2 regions of the Thermoanaerobacter sp. YS13 genome follow, and region 1 is predicted to be linked to the other one. Evidence: riboswitches for the same ligand, from Rfam matches in the RefSeq annotation. Region 1 holds a riboswitch; the other holds the start of a gene.

Region 1 (7,360 bases):
ATTCAATTTATTCTTAACATCTTGAAGCTGATCAGCTTTGGGACAAGATATAAAAAGTGTAGAAATAGCAAACAAAACAGTAAATACAACCCACTTTAACCTATTCTTCTTTCTCAATGCAAAGTTCCCCCCTTTGCAGCTTTTAAACATTTAAGAATCTTTTAATAGAAATCCCACTTCCTAACGCCCCTATAATAGCACCAATCACAAAAAAGTACAAAGTAATATCTCCAACTATCTTATCTACAGGCAATAATTCAAACACAATTAACCTACTATTGATAAGATTTGCTGCATAGTCATAAATCAAAGCCAATATTGTCACAGAAATTAAAGCTCCTAATAATCCCAATATTATACCTTCAATTAAAAACGGCCATCTTATAAACCAATCAGTTGCTCCAATATATTTCATTATACTTATCTCTTTTCTTCTAGCATAAACACCTAATTTTATGGTATTAGAAATTATGACAATCGAGATTACAAATAAAATAAGTATGATTGAAAGTCCTACCACCCTTATTATTTTTATAATACCAAGAAGCTTTTCCACTACATCTTGTCCATAACTCACTTTATCAACTCCATTTATTTGCTTTATTTTATGTGATATATCTTTCATCATATTAGCATTTTTTACTTTTACTATATATGACTGTGGCAGTGGATTATCTTTTTCCAAGCCCTCAAGTAAGTAACTTTTATCACCTAACTGCTTTTTAAAATTCTCAAGCGCCTGTTCTTTAGACTCAAAAGTGACAGATGCTACTCCTTCTAATGACTTTATATTACTGCCTATTCTGTCAATTTGTTCTTTGGTGAGGTTATCATTTAAAAAAGCCTTTAATTCCAATTGTGACTCTACTTGATTAGCCATTGTATTAACATTCAAAACTAATATAAGGAATAAACCTAAAATAAGCATTGCTGCCATTACGGAAGTTATAGAAGCTACTGTCATAAGCCTATTCCTTATCAAATTGCTAAAAGTTTCTCTCAAAAAATATTTAAAATTTCTAAAGAGCATATCCGTAAACACCCCTTGCTTCATCTCGTACTATGTTTCCTTTTTCCAGCGCTATTACTCTTTTTTTCATTGCATCTACTATGTCTTTTGCATGGGTGGCCATAACAACTGTAGTACCTCTTTTATTTATTTCAGATATAAGTTTTACAATTTCCCATGAAGTATCAGGATCCAGATTCCCTGTAGGTTCGTCTGCTATAAGAATAGAAGGTTCATTTACAATAGCTCTTGCTAGAGAAACTCTTTGCTGCTCACCACCTGACAATTGCTGAGGATAATTGTCTGCTTTATCACTAAGCCCAACTAGTGATAACACCATTGGAACTCTTCTCCTTATCTCTTTAGGAGAGGCCCCTACAACTTCCATAGCAAATGCAACATTTTCGAAAACTGTCTTATTAGGAAGCAATCTAAAATCTTGAAAAACTACACCCATATTCCTTCTCAAATATGGTATCTCTCGCTTTTTAATTTTTGTTATATCTTTTTTATTAATTATAATACTGCCAGAAGTAGGTTCTTCTTCTTTTAGAAGTAATTTAATTAAAGTTGACTTACCTGCACCACTAGGCCCAACAATAAAGACAAATTCTCCACTTTCAATTTCAAAACTAATATTTGAAAGAGCAATTATATCTTTATTGTATCTTTTAGATACATTTATAAACTTTATCAAATTTTCTCACCTCGGAATATCGTATAATTTTGTCAAAACCATGATCGTCTTTAATAGGAGAGCATCATCAAAATTTTTAGCGTCTAAACCTGTCATTTTAAAAATTTTATCAAGTCTATAAACTAATGTATTCCTATGGATGTACAACTCTCTGGCAGTCTCACTCAAATTTAAACTATTTCGAAAAAAAGCATTTAGGGTTTGTATCAATTCATCATCTTTGAAAATACCAAAATCAATATTTCTTTTTTTAATAAAATTATTTACCTTCTCTATGTCAATTCCCCATAAAATTTCTGCAAAGCTGTAGTCTTCGTAAATATATATTCCTTTTTCATCTTCCAATTTTTTACCAATAAGTAAGGCTGTCTCTGCTTCCCTATAGGCGATATGTATATCCTCAATTGGCACAAAGGAAGAAGAACTGGCTATTTTTACTTTTATATAGCCTTCAGCTTCTATCATATCTTTCATAGTTTTATAAAGTTCTATTAAAGAGTTATTTCCCTTATAAGAAAATATTGCTACAAATCTTTTATCATCAAATTTTACAGTATATAAATTACCTTTCTCAAAAATGTTGGTAATTATCTTTATTGCATCGTCAATTTCATTATTCGATTCGACAATTGCTACTGTGTATTTCACATTCTTATTTATTTTGTATTTTTCAGCATAATAGGATGCTAAATTTGAACTTAATTTACAAGTTAAAGCCTCTATCAAAAATTCTTCTCTATCATATTTGTGCAGTAATTGTTCCAACATTAGAGAAATTAAATAAAGCACTTTTTTTGATTGTTCATCTTTTCCTTCTAAAGCGACAGTAAAAAAGAGGACATCATTGTAAAATATGTTATAACATATAAATTCCCCTACTTCATATATCTCTTTTTCATCAATATATTCTACATTTATCCTTAAAAATCCTGCTTTTTTTTCAAAAAAATCTTTGTCGCCATAAATTAAATTTCCTGACTTATCTATTATATATAATGGAATTTGAATATTTTTTTGAATATCGTAGGCCACCTTTTTTATAGGGTCATAGCCGATCATCTCCATACCACCTTACTTTATAAGTATACAATAATTATACACTATTTCCTAGAAGAAATAATAGGCAAATGTAAATTTATGTGGCATTTTGACACAAAAAATAAAAGGCGGAATAACCGCCTTTCAGTTTGTTACTCTATTCAAAATTGACATTTCTGTTTCTTTATCAAACATGTGCAATTTATTTATATCAAAACCTATTTTAATTACGTCTCCTGCTTTTGCCCTTGTTCTTGGATCTACTCTTGCTGTCAATGGAACACCATTCACATCCAAATATAGGTATGTCTCTGGACCCATCAACTCTGTAACATCTACTTTTGCCTCAATTACAGCTTCTGGATATGCTGCCAAGAACACTTCTTCGTCATGCAAATCTTCTGGCCTTATTCCTAACACAATTTCTTTTCCAACGTAGCTTGGATCTTTTAATCTTTTCAAAATCCCTTCTGGCACCAAAATGCTGAATCCCTTAAAAGTAGCATATACTTTTCCATTCTTATTTTCTAATCTTGCGTCAATAAAGTTCATTTGAGGACTTCCAATAAATCCAGCAACAAACAAATTATTTGGATAATCATAAATAGTCTGAGGTTTATCTACTTGCTGAATAACGCCATCCTTCATAACTACTATTCTCGTACCCATTGTCATAGCTTCCGTTTGGTCATGGGTAACATATATGAAAGTCGTCTGTAATTTATCGTGTAGTTTAGCCAACTCGGTTCTCATTTGTACTCTCAATTTTGCGTCTAAGTTTGACAAAGGTTCATCCATCAAGAATACTTTTGGATTGCGGACAATAGCACGCCCCAATGCAACCCTCTGTCTTTGTCCGCCTGACAAAGCTTTTGGTTTCCTGTTTAAATATTCTTCCAATCCTAAAATTCGAGCTGCTTCTTTTACTTTTCTATCAATTTCCGCTCTTGGAACCTTTCTGAGTTTAAGTCCAAAAGCCATATTGTCATACACTGTCATATGAGGATAAAGAGCATAGTTTTGGAATACCATTGCGATATCCCTATCTTTTGGTGGCACGTCATTCACAAGTTTGCCATCAATATAAAGTTCACCCTGAGATATTTCCTCAAGTCCTGCTATCATTCTCAATGTTGTAGTTTTACCACAGCCAGAAGGCCCAACCAATACTATAAACTCCTTGTCCTGAATTTCTAGATTAAAATCTTTAACTGCGGTAACACCACCTGGATAGACTTTATAAACATGTTTGAGTACAACATCAGCCATTTTTAGATTCCCCCTATTAGAAAACGTTTGATGTTTTTATTTATTATAATACTATTTTTTCTTCTTTACTATCGTCAATAAATATGATATTTAGCACAAATTTTTGTACAATATATCTACAATAGCTAGGTATTTTTTTCTTTAACCCTCTTTTTTTTGAATTTTATTTAAAAAATTAAACCATAAGAATACCAATACCCCATCAATAGCAATCAAACTCAAAAAAACATATAGTTTCACTATTTCTCCCTCCTCATCCCCGGGGATAATTTAAAAATAGTGATGAGATTCCCTAAGGCCAAAAGTGCTGCCACGTCTATAATTAGACTATATAAATAATGCCAGTGAAGATATTTTAGTACCCCTATATGCACTAATGAATATTCCATTACAAAAAATAGTGCGGTTAAAACAATCACATTTATAAAGCGCAAAATATTATTTCTAGGATATGTTTGTGCATACAATACTCCTATGCAAAAAGGTGCACCAAAAGTAAAAAATAAACTTGAATTAAAAATTTTAATAACAACATTAGAAAAATCGTAAAGATTAAGACCAATTGCAATTTCATCTACAACAAGTTGAAAACCTAAAGCTAATAGGCCTCCCCATACAGTATATTTTATATATCTCCAATCAACTAACAAAAAGAAAATAATCCATGAAACTATGAAAGTTATTATCCATGGCATTTATACCACCTCTTATTTAGTTTACCCATTTTTAATCTCTAATAAAAAATTTTTTGAAAATCTATTGACAGCTGTTTTCATAAATGATATTATAATAAAAAAATTGAATAACAATACCTCATCTTCTTGGAAGGTGAGGTAGAGGCGCGGGTCATCAAGAGTAGTATACCAGAGGTATTTAAGGGCTAATGAAGGTATATGAAAGGGATGCTCGCCGAAGCGCGTAAATTCCTTAAAGTTTACGCAGCTGGGCCTATGCCGAATAGGTATAGGACTGTCACTGGAGGTTTCCCGAGCCTTCAGTGAAGAGCTATCTCGCTATAGGGGGAAGGAGGTATTACCATGTCTATGTGCAAAATAGGCAGCTGAGGTAATACTTAGCTGTATTTTATTTTGTTTTTAGTTTCGTAATTTAAATTATTAAAGTAAATGAGGTTGATAAAATGTTGCATGGTACAATGAAAATAAATTCAAAGGGGCATTTGGAAATAGGTGGTTGCGATACTGTAACTCTTGCAAAAAAGTTTGGTACACCGCTTTATGTAATAGACGAAGAGTTATTGCGGCAAAATTGTAGAGCATTTTACAATGGCTTTAAAAAAGATTATCCAGGAAATGAAGTGATTTATGCCAGCAAAGCTTTCATGACAATGGCAATATGCAAAATAATTGAAGAAGAAAACTTGGGTCTTGACGTCGTTTCTGGTGGAGAATTATATACTGCGTTAAAAGCAGGATTCCCTGCTGAAAAAATATACTTTCACGGCAACAATAAATCAAAAGAAGAACTTATAATGGCATTAGAAAATAATATTGGGAGAATCATTGTAGATAATTGGTATGAACTAAATATGTTAAATGACTTGGCAAAAAAGATGAATAAAGTTCCTAATATTTATATAAGAGTATCTCCTGGTGTAGAAGCTCATACTCACCAATATGTAAAAACAGGACAAATAGATTCAAAATTTGGCTTCCCTCTTTTTAATGGAGACGCAATGAGAGCCATAGAATATGCTTTAACTTTGGAAAATGTAAATCTAGTAGGTCTACATTCTCATATCGGTTCTCAGATTTTTGATGCAGAATCTTATAAAGCTGAAATAGAAATTATGATGAATTTCCTAAAATTAGTAAAAGAATTTTTAGGTTGGGAAGTAGGAGAACTAGATCTAGGTGGAGGTTTTGGAATAGCATATGTAGAAGAGGACGATCCCCAGCCAATCGAACAAATAGCACACGAAATAATGCAAGCAGTAAAGGAATATTCCGTTGCTTTAAATATAAAAATGCCAAACATAATTGTAGAGCCAGGTCGTTCTATAATAGGAAATGCTGGAACTACTCTTTACACAGTAGGAGCTATTAAAGACATACCAGGTGTCAGAAAATACGTGGCAGTAGACGGAGGAATGTCTGATAATATACGTACCGCTTTATATGGAGCAAAATATGATGCTATTGTAGCTAATAAAGCTAAGAATATAACATCAGAAAAAGTATCAATAGCAGGAAAGCTTTGCGAATCAGGTGATATGCTAATTTGGGATATTACACTACCTATAATTGAAGAAGGAGATATTTTAGCAGTGCTGTGTACAGGTGCTTACAATTATTCGATGGCCAGCAATTATAACAGGTTACCTCGTCCTGCTGCAGTACTCGTGTCTAATGGTCAGGCTGACATAATCGTTGCGCGAGAAACTTATGAAGACTTAATCCGAAATGATATAATCCCAGAAAGGCTAACCAATGAAAAAAGAAAAATCGCTAATTACTAAAAAAGAGAGGTATAACCTCTCTTTTTTGTTATTCATTTTCTTTTGCTGTTTCAGCCTCTTCTTCTGCCTCTTCTTCACTTTCTCTAGGTGCCAATACAGAAACTACAACCTCATCAGGATCATCTACAACTTTTACTCCATCTGGAACTTGTATGTCTTTTACAAAAAGTGTATCTCCAATCTCTAAATTGCTTAAATCCACAACAATTTCTTGAGGGATTTTGTCAGGTAGGCTTTCCACTGTCAACTCCCAAAGTTGATGCTGTACAATTCCACCCCTGCTTTCAATAAGGCCTATTCCTTCAAACTTTAACGGAACCGTAGCTTCTATTTCTTCATACATTGATACTCTTTGGAAATCCACATGAATTATTTTCCCTTTCAAGGTATCTTCTTGAATCTCTTTAATAACCGCATTATGAGTAGAACCATCCACAATCACATTGAGGAGGACATTCCTTCCATGTTTTTGTAGCAACCTTTGAAGCGCATTATATTCAACTGCCAAAGGAATGCTCTCCGTCATATCCTTACCATATAAAATGGCAGGAATATAACCTTGATTTTTCAAACGGCGAGCTACATTTTTACCAGTATCTCTTTTTATAGCTTCGATACTGATTGCTTGCATCTGTCACTCCTCCTTTTGTTTATTGTTTCCAAATATTATTTTACCACTACGTTTAATAAATATCAAATCCATTTGACAGGTTAATTTTTTCATAGTAAACTTTTATGTGTAAAGTGTGCGCCTGTAGCTCAGTGGATAGAGCGTTCGGCTCCGGACCGAGAGGTCGCAGGTTCGATTCCTGTCAGGCGCACCATAATACTTGAAAATACTAGGTTTTAGAGAATATAAATTTCTTATTTT
Region 2 (7,360 bases), 1.1 Mb from region 1:
TGAAGGTATAAGGGAAAAGTACAGAAGTTTAGGACGTCTTGGAGGCGTTGTAAAGCTTGATAATCTTACGGAAGATGAAAAAGAAGTACTTACAAACCATTTTAAAAAAGACTATAGGACAAAAAAATCTGCATCCATTGATGTGGCAAAGTTTGAAGAATCGCTAAAAAATACGCGATTTGAGGAGTATACGCTAAAAGACATACTGGAATACTATTTTGGCGGAAAACTCACCAGCAAAAAAGAGGATATGGAAATATTGGCCAAAGAAAGAGAAGAGTTCTTTAAAGAGCTCTTCTCTAAATACCAGGAATGTAAGTGCATTGATTGGCTAAAAAGTTTGTATGAGGGAACCGCTGTAGGGGTAAGGACAGTAAACCAGAGGTATTTAAATGATAGAAATGGGCTAAAAAAAGATATAATGTATGTATGTGATGCTATAAATAATTTGCCTGTTTATAAAGGGGAAAAGAAAAGACTGCCGGTGTTTTCTTCCCAGATTGCACGTAATCCTCACTATTTTGATTCAAATACAGAAGCTGGAAGTATGTTTATAAACGCTTTATGCACTTTGTTGGGGCTGAATGAAGTAAAAGGAAGTGAAGAAATATCAGAACTTTATTACAACGTTGGTATTTTGATAGATGAAATATCCAATTATGTCACACTCTCAGGACTTTTGGCATATGAGGGCGATACGGAAAATCAAGTATTTAAGGCTGCTTATGAAAGCAATCAAGTCTTGCAAGTTCCTCTTTTAAATTTGAGTAAAATTGAGAGGGTCATAAGCCCTTCTAAGAAAGTGTATGCTGTAGAGAATCCTTCAGTTTTTACATCTTTAATAGATGCCACAAGCAACGTATTTCCTCTTGTATGTACATATGGCCAGCCAAAACTTTCTTCTCTCCTGCTTTTAGATATGCTTTATAAAGAAGGGACAGAGATATATTACTCGGGAGATTTTGACCCAGAGGGGCTTATGATAGCAGATAGATTGTACAAAAGGTATAAAGACAAGTTTCACTTTTTGAAGTACGGTGTAGAAGATTATTTAAAATCTATTTCAAATGAAGTCATAAATGAGGTAAGGCTTAGTAAGCTAAATAAGATTGAATCACCTTTACTCTTTGATGTGGCAAAGGAGATGAAAATAATAAAAAAAGCAGGGTATCAGGAGCTTATAATAGATGATATTATAAATGGTATAAAAATGATTGAAGAAGGTAAGGGGGAGTGGTAAAATTAAGGTAATAAGTATGCCTTCTTAAAGAGGTGTTTGTAGTGGTTCAGAGAGATTTAAAAGAAGTGGAAGAAATATTTAAGAGAAATTTGCAATATTTAAAGGGTAAATATGACATAAAGTTGATATATGTTTTTGGCTCATATAGTAAAGGCACTAATACAAAAAATAGTGATCTTGATATTGGGGTACTTTTAGGGAATGGATATGATACTATGGACAAACTTTCTTTGATTGGCGATTTGGTTTCAATATTTAAACGAGATGATATAGATTTGGTAGTATTAAATTCTGCAAATCCAGTGTTAAGGCATCAAGTAATAAAGCACGGCAAACTTATTTTTGAAGAAAATGAAGATGTAAAGGTGGAATTTGAGGTTAAAACTCTAAGAGAATATATGGACATGGAATATTTTAGAAAAGTGCAGATGGATGTTATTAAAGAATAGGTAAAAAGTGTTGTAGGTGATAGGGAAGAGTAAATGGATGGAAGAAAATTGTTATTCCTAATATGAAAGGAGACGTTATTGTGAAAATAAGTTTTTTGGGAGCTGCTAAAGAGGTTACAGGCTCATGCTATTTAGTTGAGACGGAAAAGACTAAGTTTCTTGTTGACTGCGGAATGTTTCAAGGGGGAGAAGTTGAAGACGAGCTAAACTATCAAGAATTTATTTTTGATGTAAATGATATTGATTTTGTGCTTTTAACTCATGCTCACATAGACCACAGCGGAAGAATTCCTCTTTTGTACAAGAGGGGATACAGAAAAAGGATTTACGCTACAAAAGCTACCGTAGATTTATGCAGATATATGCTTCCAGACAGTGGGCATATACAAGAGATGGAAAGTGAATGGAAAAACAGAAAAAGAAAAAGGGCAGATAAGCCTTTGAGGGAACCTCTTTATACTGCTGATGAGGCGAAAGATTCTTTAAGCATTTTCTATGGAGTAGATTATGGAGAAATAATTGAACCAGCGCAAGATGTGAGAGTTCGATTTAATGATGCAGGACATATGCTTGGTTCATCTATAATCGAAGTTTGGGTAAATGAAAAAGGCAAAGAAACTAAAATTGTATTTTCAGGGGATTTGGGGAATAAAAAAATTCCTCTTTTAAAAGAAGTTACACCGATTAAGAGTGCGGATTATGTTTTGTGTGAGTCTACCTATGGCAATAGGCTTCATGAAGATATTGAAGATAGGGCAAAAAAACTCATGGAGATTATCATAAAAACCGTAAAGAGAGGCGGAAATGTCATAATACCTTCTTTTGCTGTTGGAAGGACTCAAGAACTTTTATATGAATTACATAAAAACAGAGAATTGTACAAAGACGAAATAGAGTTTTTAAACAACGTACCTGTTTATGTAGATAGTCCACTTGCAACTTCTATAACAGATGTTTTTACTAAACATCCTGAATATTTGGACAGTGAAGCTCAGGAATACATTAAAAGAGGAGATTTACCCCTCGACTTTCCTAATTTGCATTTTACCCATAGTGTAGAAGAATCAAAAGCATTAAATGAAATCAAAACACCTGTTATAATCATATCAGCCAGTGGGATGTGTGAAGCTGGGCGAATTAAACACCATTTAAAACACAATTTGTGGAGACCAGAATGCACGGTTTTGTTTGTGGGGTATCAGGCAAAAGGGACCTTAGGACGCAAACTTTTGGAAGGAGAAAAAAGTGTCAAAATATTTGGTGAGGATATTAGCGTAAAAGCTGAAATAGAATATATTGAAAGTTTTTCTGGGCATGCAGACCAAAAGGGTATATTAGATTGGCTTTCTCAATTTACGGATAAGCCAAGGAAAATATTCATTGTACATGGGGAAGATGAAGCGCAGGAAGAACTGGCAGATAAGATAGAAAGTGAGATTAGAGTAAAGACTTTAATACCTTCAAGATATGATACTTATGATTTCAATGAAGATAAGCTTGTAAGAGGAGAGGCTGAGGATAAGTCTAAACTTGAATTGGAGATTACTAACAAAATTGAAGAAATGAAACTGAGAAGTGACAAAGCATTGAATAAACTTCAAGAGTTAATAAACAGTAAAGATATAACAAAAGATTTAAGTCCTATTGTAAGTGAGTTAAACAATATAAATGAAAGTTTAATGAAATTGTATAGAGAACTTTTAGATTAGAATGCATTATGCATTCTTTTTTTGTATCTATAATGTTCCGATTGACTTGTCATTATTTAATAGATACAATTGATATTAAGATGCATACAGATATAGATACAATTGTAAGGAGGAGTAGAACAATGAATGAAAGGTATGAACTAAATAAAAATTTAGCCCAAATGCTAAAAGGTGGAGTCATAATGGATGTGACAACACCAGAACAGGCAATTATTGCGGAGAAAGCAGGTGCTGTCGCTGTCATGGCACTTGAAAGGGTTCCAGCTGATATTAGGGCAAGAGGCGGAGTTGCAAGAATGTCAGATCCTAAAATAATAAAGGAGATAAAGGCGGCAGTATCAATCCCTGTTATGGCAAAAGTTAGAATTGGGCATTTTGTGGAAGCACAGATTTTAGAGGCACTTGGGATAGATTTTATAGATGAGAGTGAAGTTTTAACCCCTGCAGACGAGATGTACCATATAGATAAGTGGGCATTTAAAATACCTTTTGTGTGTGGGGCGCGAAACCTTGGAGAAGCACTAAGGCGTATAGGGGAAGGTGCTTCTATGATAAGGACAAAGGGAGAAGCAGGTACAGGAAATGTCGTGGAAGCAGTAAGACATATGAGGATAATAAATGCCGAAATAAAAAGGCTTACAACTTTGAGGGAAGACGAACTTATGGCTGCTGCTAAAGAACTTCAAGCGCCATATGAACTTGTAAAATATGTTGCACAGCATGGGAGACTTCCAGTTGTAAATTTTGCGGCAGGAGGGATTGCGACACCGGCAGATGCGGCTTTAATGATGCAGCTTGGTGCAGATGGTGTTTTTGTTGGTTCTGGAATATTTAAGTCACAAAATCCCGAAAAGATGGCAGAGGCTATAGTAAAAGCTGTAACCTATTATGACAAACCAGAAATATTAGCAGAAGTTTCAGAAGGATTGGGAGAAGCCATGCAGAGTATTGATATAAGGAAACTTGATGAAAAAGATCTATATGCTCCAAGGGGATGGTAATTTGCGCGTTGGAGTATTGGCAATTCAAGGTTCTGTTAGAGAACATATTGAAAAATTAAATCTTATAGATGGTGTAGAAGCTGTTTTGGCAAAAGACAAAAATACTCTGCTAAGCTTAGATGCATTGATTATACCGGGTGGCGAAAGCACTGCAATAGGGAAAATGATTGTAGATTTTGGACTCAAAAAGGCTATTTTAAAGCTAAATGAGAGGAAAATTCCTATATGGGGCACTTGTGCTGGCATGATACTTATGGCAAAATATATAGTTAATGATGACAAAGTGCACCTTGGAATAATGGATATTTCAGTTAAAAGAAATGCATATGGTAGTCAACTTGACAGTTTTAAAACGAAGCTCATGATACCAGTAGTTTCTAATAATGAAATAGAGGCGGTTTTTATAAGGGCTCCGTATATAGAAAATGTAGGAAATGGTGTTAGGATACTTGCGAAGCACCAAGGTAAAATTGTAGCAGCACAGCAAGATAATTTGCTGGCCACATCATTTCATCCCGAACTTACGGATGATTTAAGTTTCTATAAGTATTTCTTGAGGCTTAACTCTTAAGCCTTTTTATTTTGCAAAAATTTCATGCTGTTGTATTGTCAACAATATTTGATGTGTGTTATAATATAGGTAAATGATAAGCTTTACATAAGCCGTGTTTACAATTGAATAAAATGAGGGAGCATAAATAGAGGAGCAGGCAAAACAGGTACCCATAAGGTGATAAGGAGAAGAACCTCCAATACTTATGGCGAAGGTTTGTCTGCCGAAAGGTGTATTCGTTTTTGGATATATCCTTGGGGATGGGCACAAAGTCCATCACTGTCATGGGTGAGAGCCCGTGAAGCGCTATTTATGTAGTGAAAATGTTTTCATTACATAAATAGCGCTTTTTTTAGTAAAGCAAAGGAGAAAATGTAGGTAGTGTAATCGTTTGGGGGAGGGCTGTGTGAAAGAATGTCTTATAAAGATGAAACATATAGCAAAAGAAAAGAATTACCACAAACTTTTTATCAGAAAGCTTTAGAAATGTTACTTGAGTATATCGATTGGGGAGTACAAATTACTGATAGTGAAGGTTATACCCTGTACTATAATCGAGAATCCTCTAGGATTGATGGCATCCCTGTAGAAGAAGCTATGGGAAAGCATATTTTAGCAATGTTTCCTTCACTTTCAAAAAAAGAAAGTACAATTTTAAAAGTATTGAGAACGGGTGAACCTGTTGTTAAGCAAGAACAAGAAATTACTAATTGCTACGGACGAAAAATCTCTCTTTTCGCTACTACTCTTCCAATTATAATCGATGAAAAAGTGTATGGTACAATTGATATTTCTAAGGACCTTTCTGAAGTAAAAAACCTCATGACAAAGGTAATTGAATTACGAGAAGAAGTGCGTCATAACCAACAACAAATTAGCAAAAATAGTGATGAGGCTTGCTATACTTTTGATGATATTATTGGAGAGTCTGAGGAAATTCAAGAATTAAAATACAAAGCTTTAAAAATTGCACGAGGCAACTCTCCTGTTTTTGTGTATGGTGAAACGGGGACAGGTAAAGAACTTCTAGTACAGGCCATTCATAATGCAAGCTTGAGAAAAAACGGTCCTTTTATCGCACAAAATTGTGCTGCTCTTCCTGAAAATTTGATGGAATCAATACTTTTTGGTACAGTAAAAGGTAGTTTCACAGGTGCAGAGAATCGTCCCGGTTTGGTAGAACTTGCAGATGGAGGGACTCTATTCTTAGATGAAATTACCTCCTTAAGTTTTGATTTACAAGCAAAACTTTTGCGCTTCTTACAAGAGGGATATATAAGACGTGTAGGGGATAGTAAGGTGAGAAAAGTTAATGTGAGGGTTATCAGTGCTTCTAATATTCACCCTCAGGAAGCTTTAGAAAAAAAGATTTTGAGATCAGACCTTTTTTATCGTTTGAACGCAATTAGCTTGTATGTGCCACCTCTCAGAGAAAGAAAAAGTGATATTCCTTTATTAGTGAAACACTTTATTGCAGAATTTAATTGGCAACTTGGGAAAAACATAAAAGGAGTGAGCGAAGAGGTAAAAAAAGTATTGATGAGTCTATCTTGGCCGGGGAATGTACGAGAATTAAAAGGTGTGATTGAATATGCTTCTAATTTCTGCGAGACCGAAATGATTCAATTACATGACCTTCCAGAGCATATTTTAAAAAATGCTTTTATAGCGGGAGAGAAAGAAATAGCTATAAATAATACTATTGAAATAGAAGAAGACCTTCGTACTTTTTTATCAAAAATAGAATATGAACTTATTTCTAAGACGCTGAAAAAAACAAACGGAAATATAAGCAGAGCGGCAGAAATTTTAGGTATTCCAAGGCAAACGCTGCAATATAAAATAAAGATGTTAAAAATAGGTTTTTAATTTTAAATTTTCTGCTTAATTTTAGGCAAAAAGACAACTTTCAAGCAAAATATTTATAAGGAAAAATGTATTTATCAAAAGAGGTAATTATACTTAAGTTATACTTTAATGAATTTAATTTATTATTAAATCTAAAGAAAGGGGGGCATAATAAAGAAGTATTGAATATTTATGGAAGTTATTGAGCTTAATAATTAACAAATTTTTAAATTAGGGGGATTCTGGATGGATTTATTTAGAAAAAAGTCCGCAGATCAACTGTTGGAGGCAGCAGAACGAACAGGTCTAGCAAAAAAACTAACAGCTATTGACCTTGCAGCTTTAGCAATAGGCTCTGTTGTAGGGACAGGTATTTTTGTTGCAACTGGTGAAGGTGCGTTAAGAGCAGGTCCAGGTGTTATAGTTTCGTATATAATTGGTGGCATAACTGCTGCTTTAGCTGCTTTTATATTTGCTGAATTAGTTACGATGTTTCCTGTTGCTGGAAGTACATATACTTATTCCTATGTGGCTTTTGGAGAAATTATTGCTTGGGTAAT

The links. A riboswitch is a leader RNA that binds a small molecule or an ion and turns the genes downstream of it on or off. The one in region 1 is predicted to bind lysine.
Region 2: another riboswitch for lysine. It lies ahead of THYS13_RS00280 (sigma-54-dependent Fis family transcriptional regulator); the one in region 1 lies ahead of lysA (diaminopimelate decarboxylase).

What each region holds. Positions count from the first base shown of each region.
Region 1 is NZ_JOOI01000001.1:1,191,470-1,198,829, forward strand. It holds gene THYS13_RS06010 (M23 family metallopeptidase) at 1-150, opposite strand, end outside; gene ftsX (permease-like cell division protein FtsX) at 143-1,030, opposite strand; gene ftsE (cell division ATP-binding protein FtsE) at 1,020-1,706, opposite strand; gene THYS13_RS06025 (CdaR family transcriptional regulator) at 1,713-2,765, opposite strand; gene THYS13_RS06030 (ABC transporter ATP-binding protein) at 2,889-4,013, opposite strand; gene THYS13_RS06035 (hypothetical protein) at 4,253-4,708, opposite strand; lysine riboswitch at 4,840-5,029, shown strand; gene lysA (diaminopimelate decarboxylase) at 5,152-6,489, shown strand; gene THYS13_RS06045 (50S ribosomal protein L25/general stress protein Ctc) at 6,518-7,120, opposite strand; tRNA gene THYS13_RS06050 (tRNA-Arg) at 7,238-7,313, shown strand.
Region 2 is NZ_JOOI01000001.1:60,109-67,468, forward strand. It holds gene THYS13_RS00255 (TIGR02679 family protein) at 1-1,240, shown strand, start outside; gene THYS13_RS00260 (nucleotidyltransferase domain-containing protein) at 1,282-1,689, shown strand; gene THYS13_RS00265 (MBL fold metallo-hydrolase RNA specificity domain-containing protein) at 1,770-3,398, shown strand; gene pdxS (pyridoxal 5'-phosphate synthase lyase subunit PdxS) at 3,521-4,399, shown strand; gene pdxT (pyridoxal 5'-phosphate synthase glutaminase subunit PdxT) at 4,401-4,970, shown strand; lysine riboswitch at 5,091-5,269, shown strand; gene THYS13_RS00280 (sigma-54-dependent Fis family transcriptional regulator) at 5,367-6,821, shown strand; gene THYS13_RS00285 (amino acid permease) at 7,047-7,360, shown strand, end outside.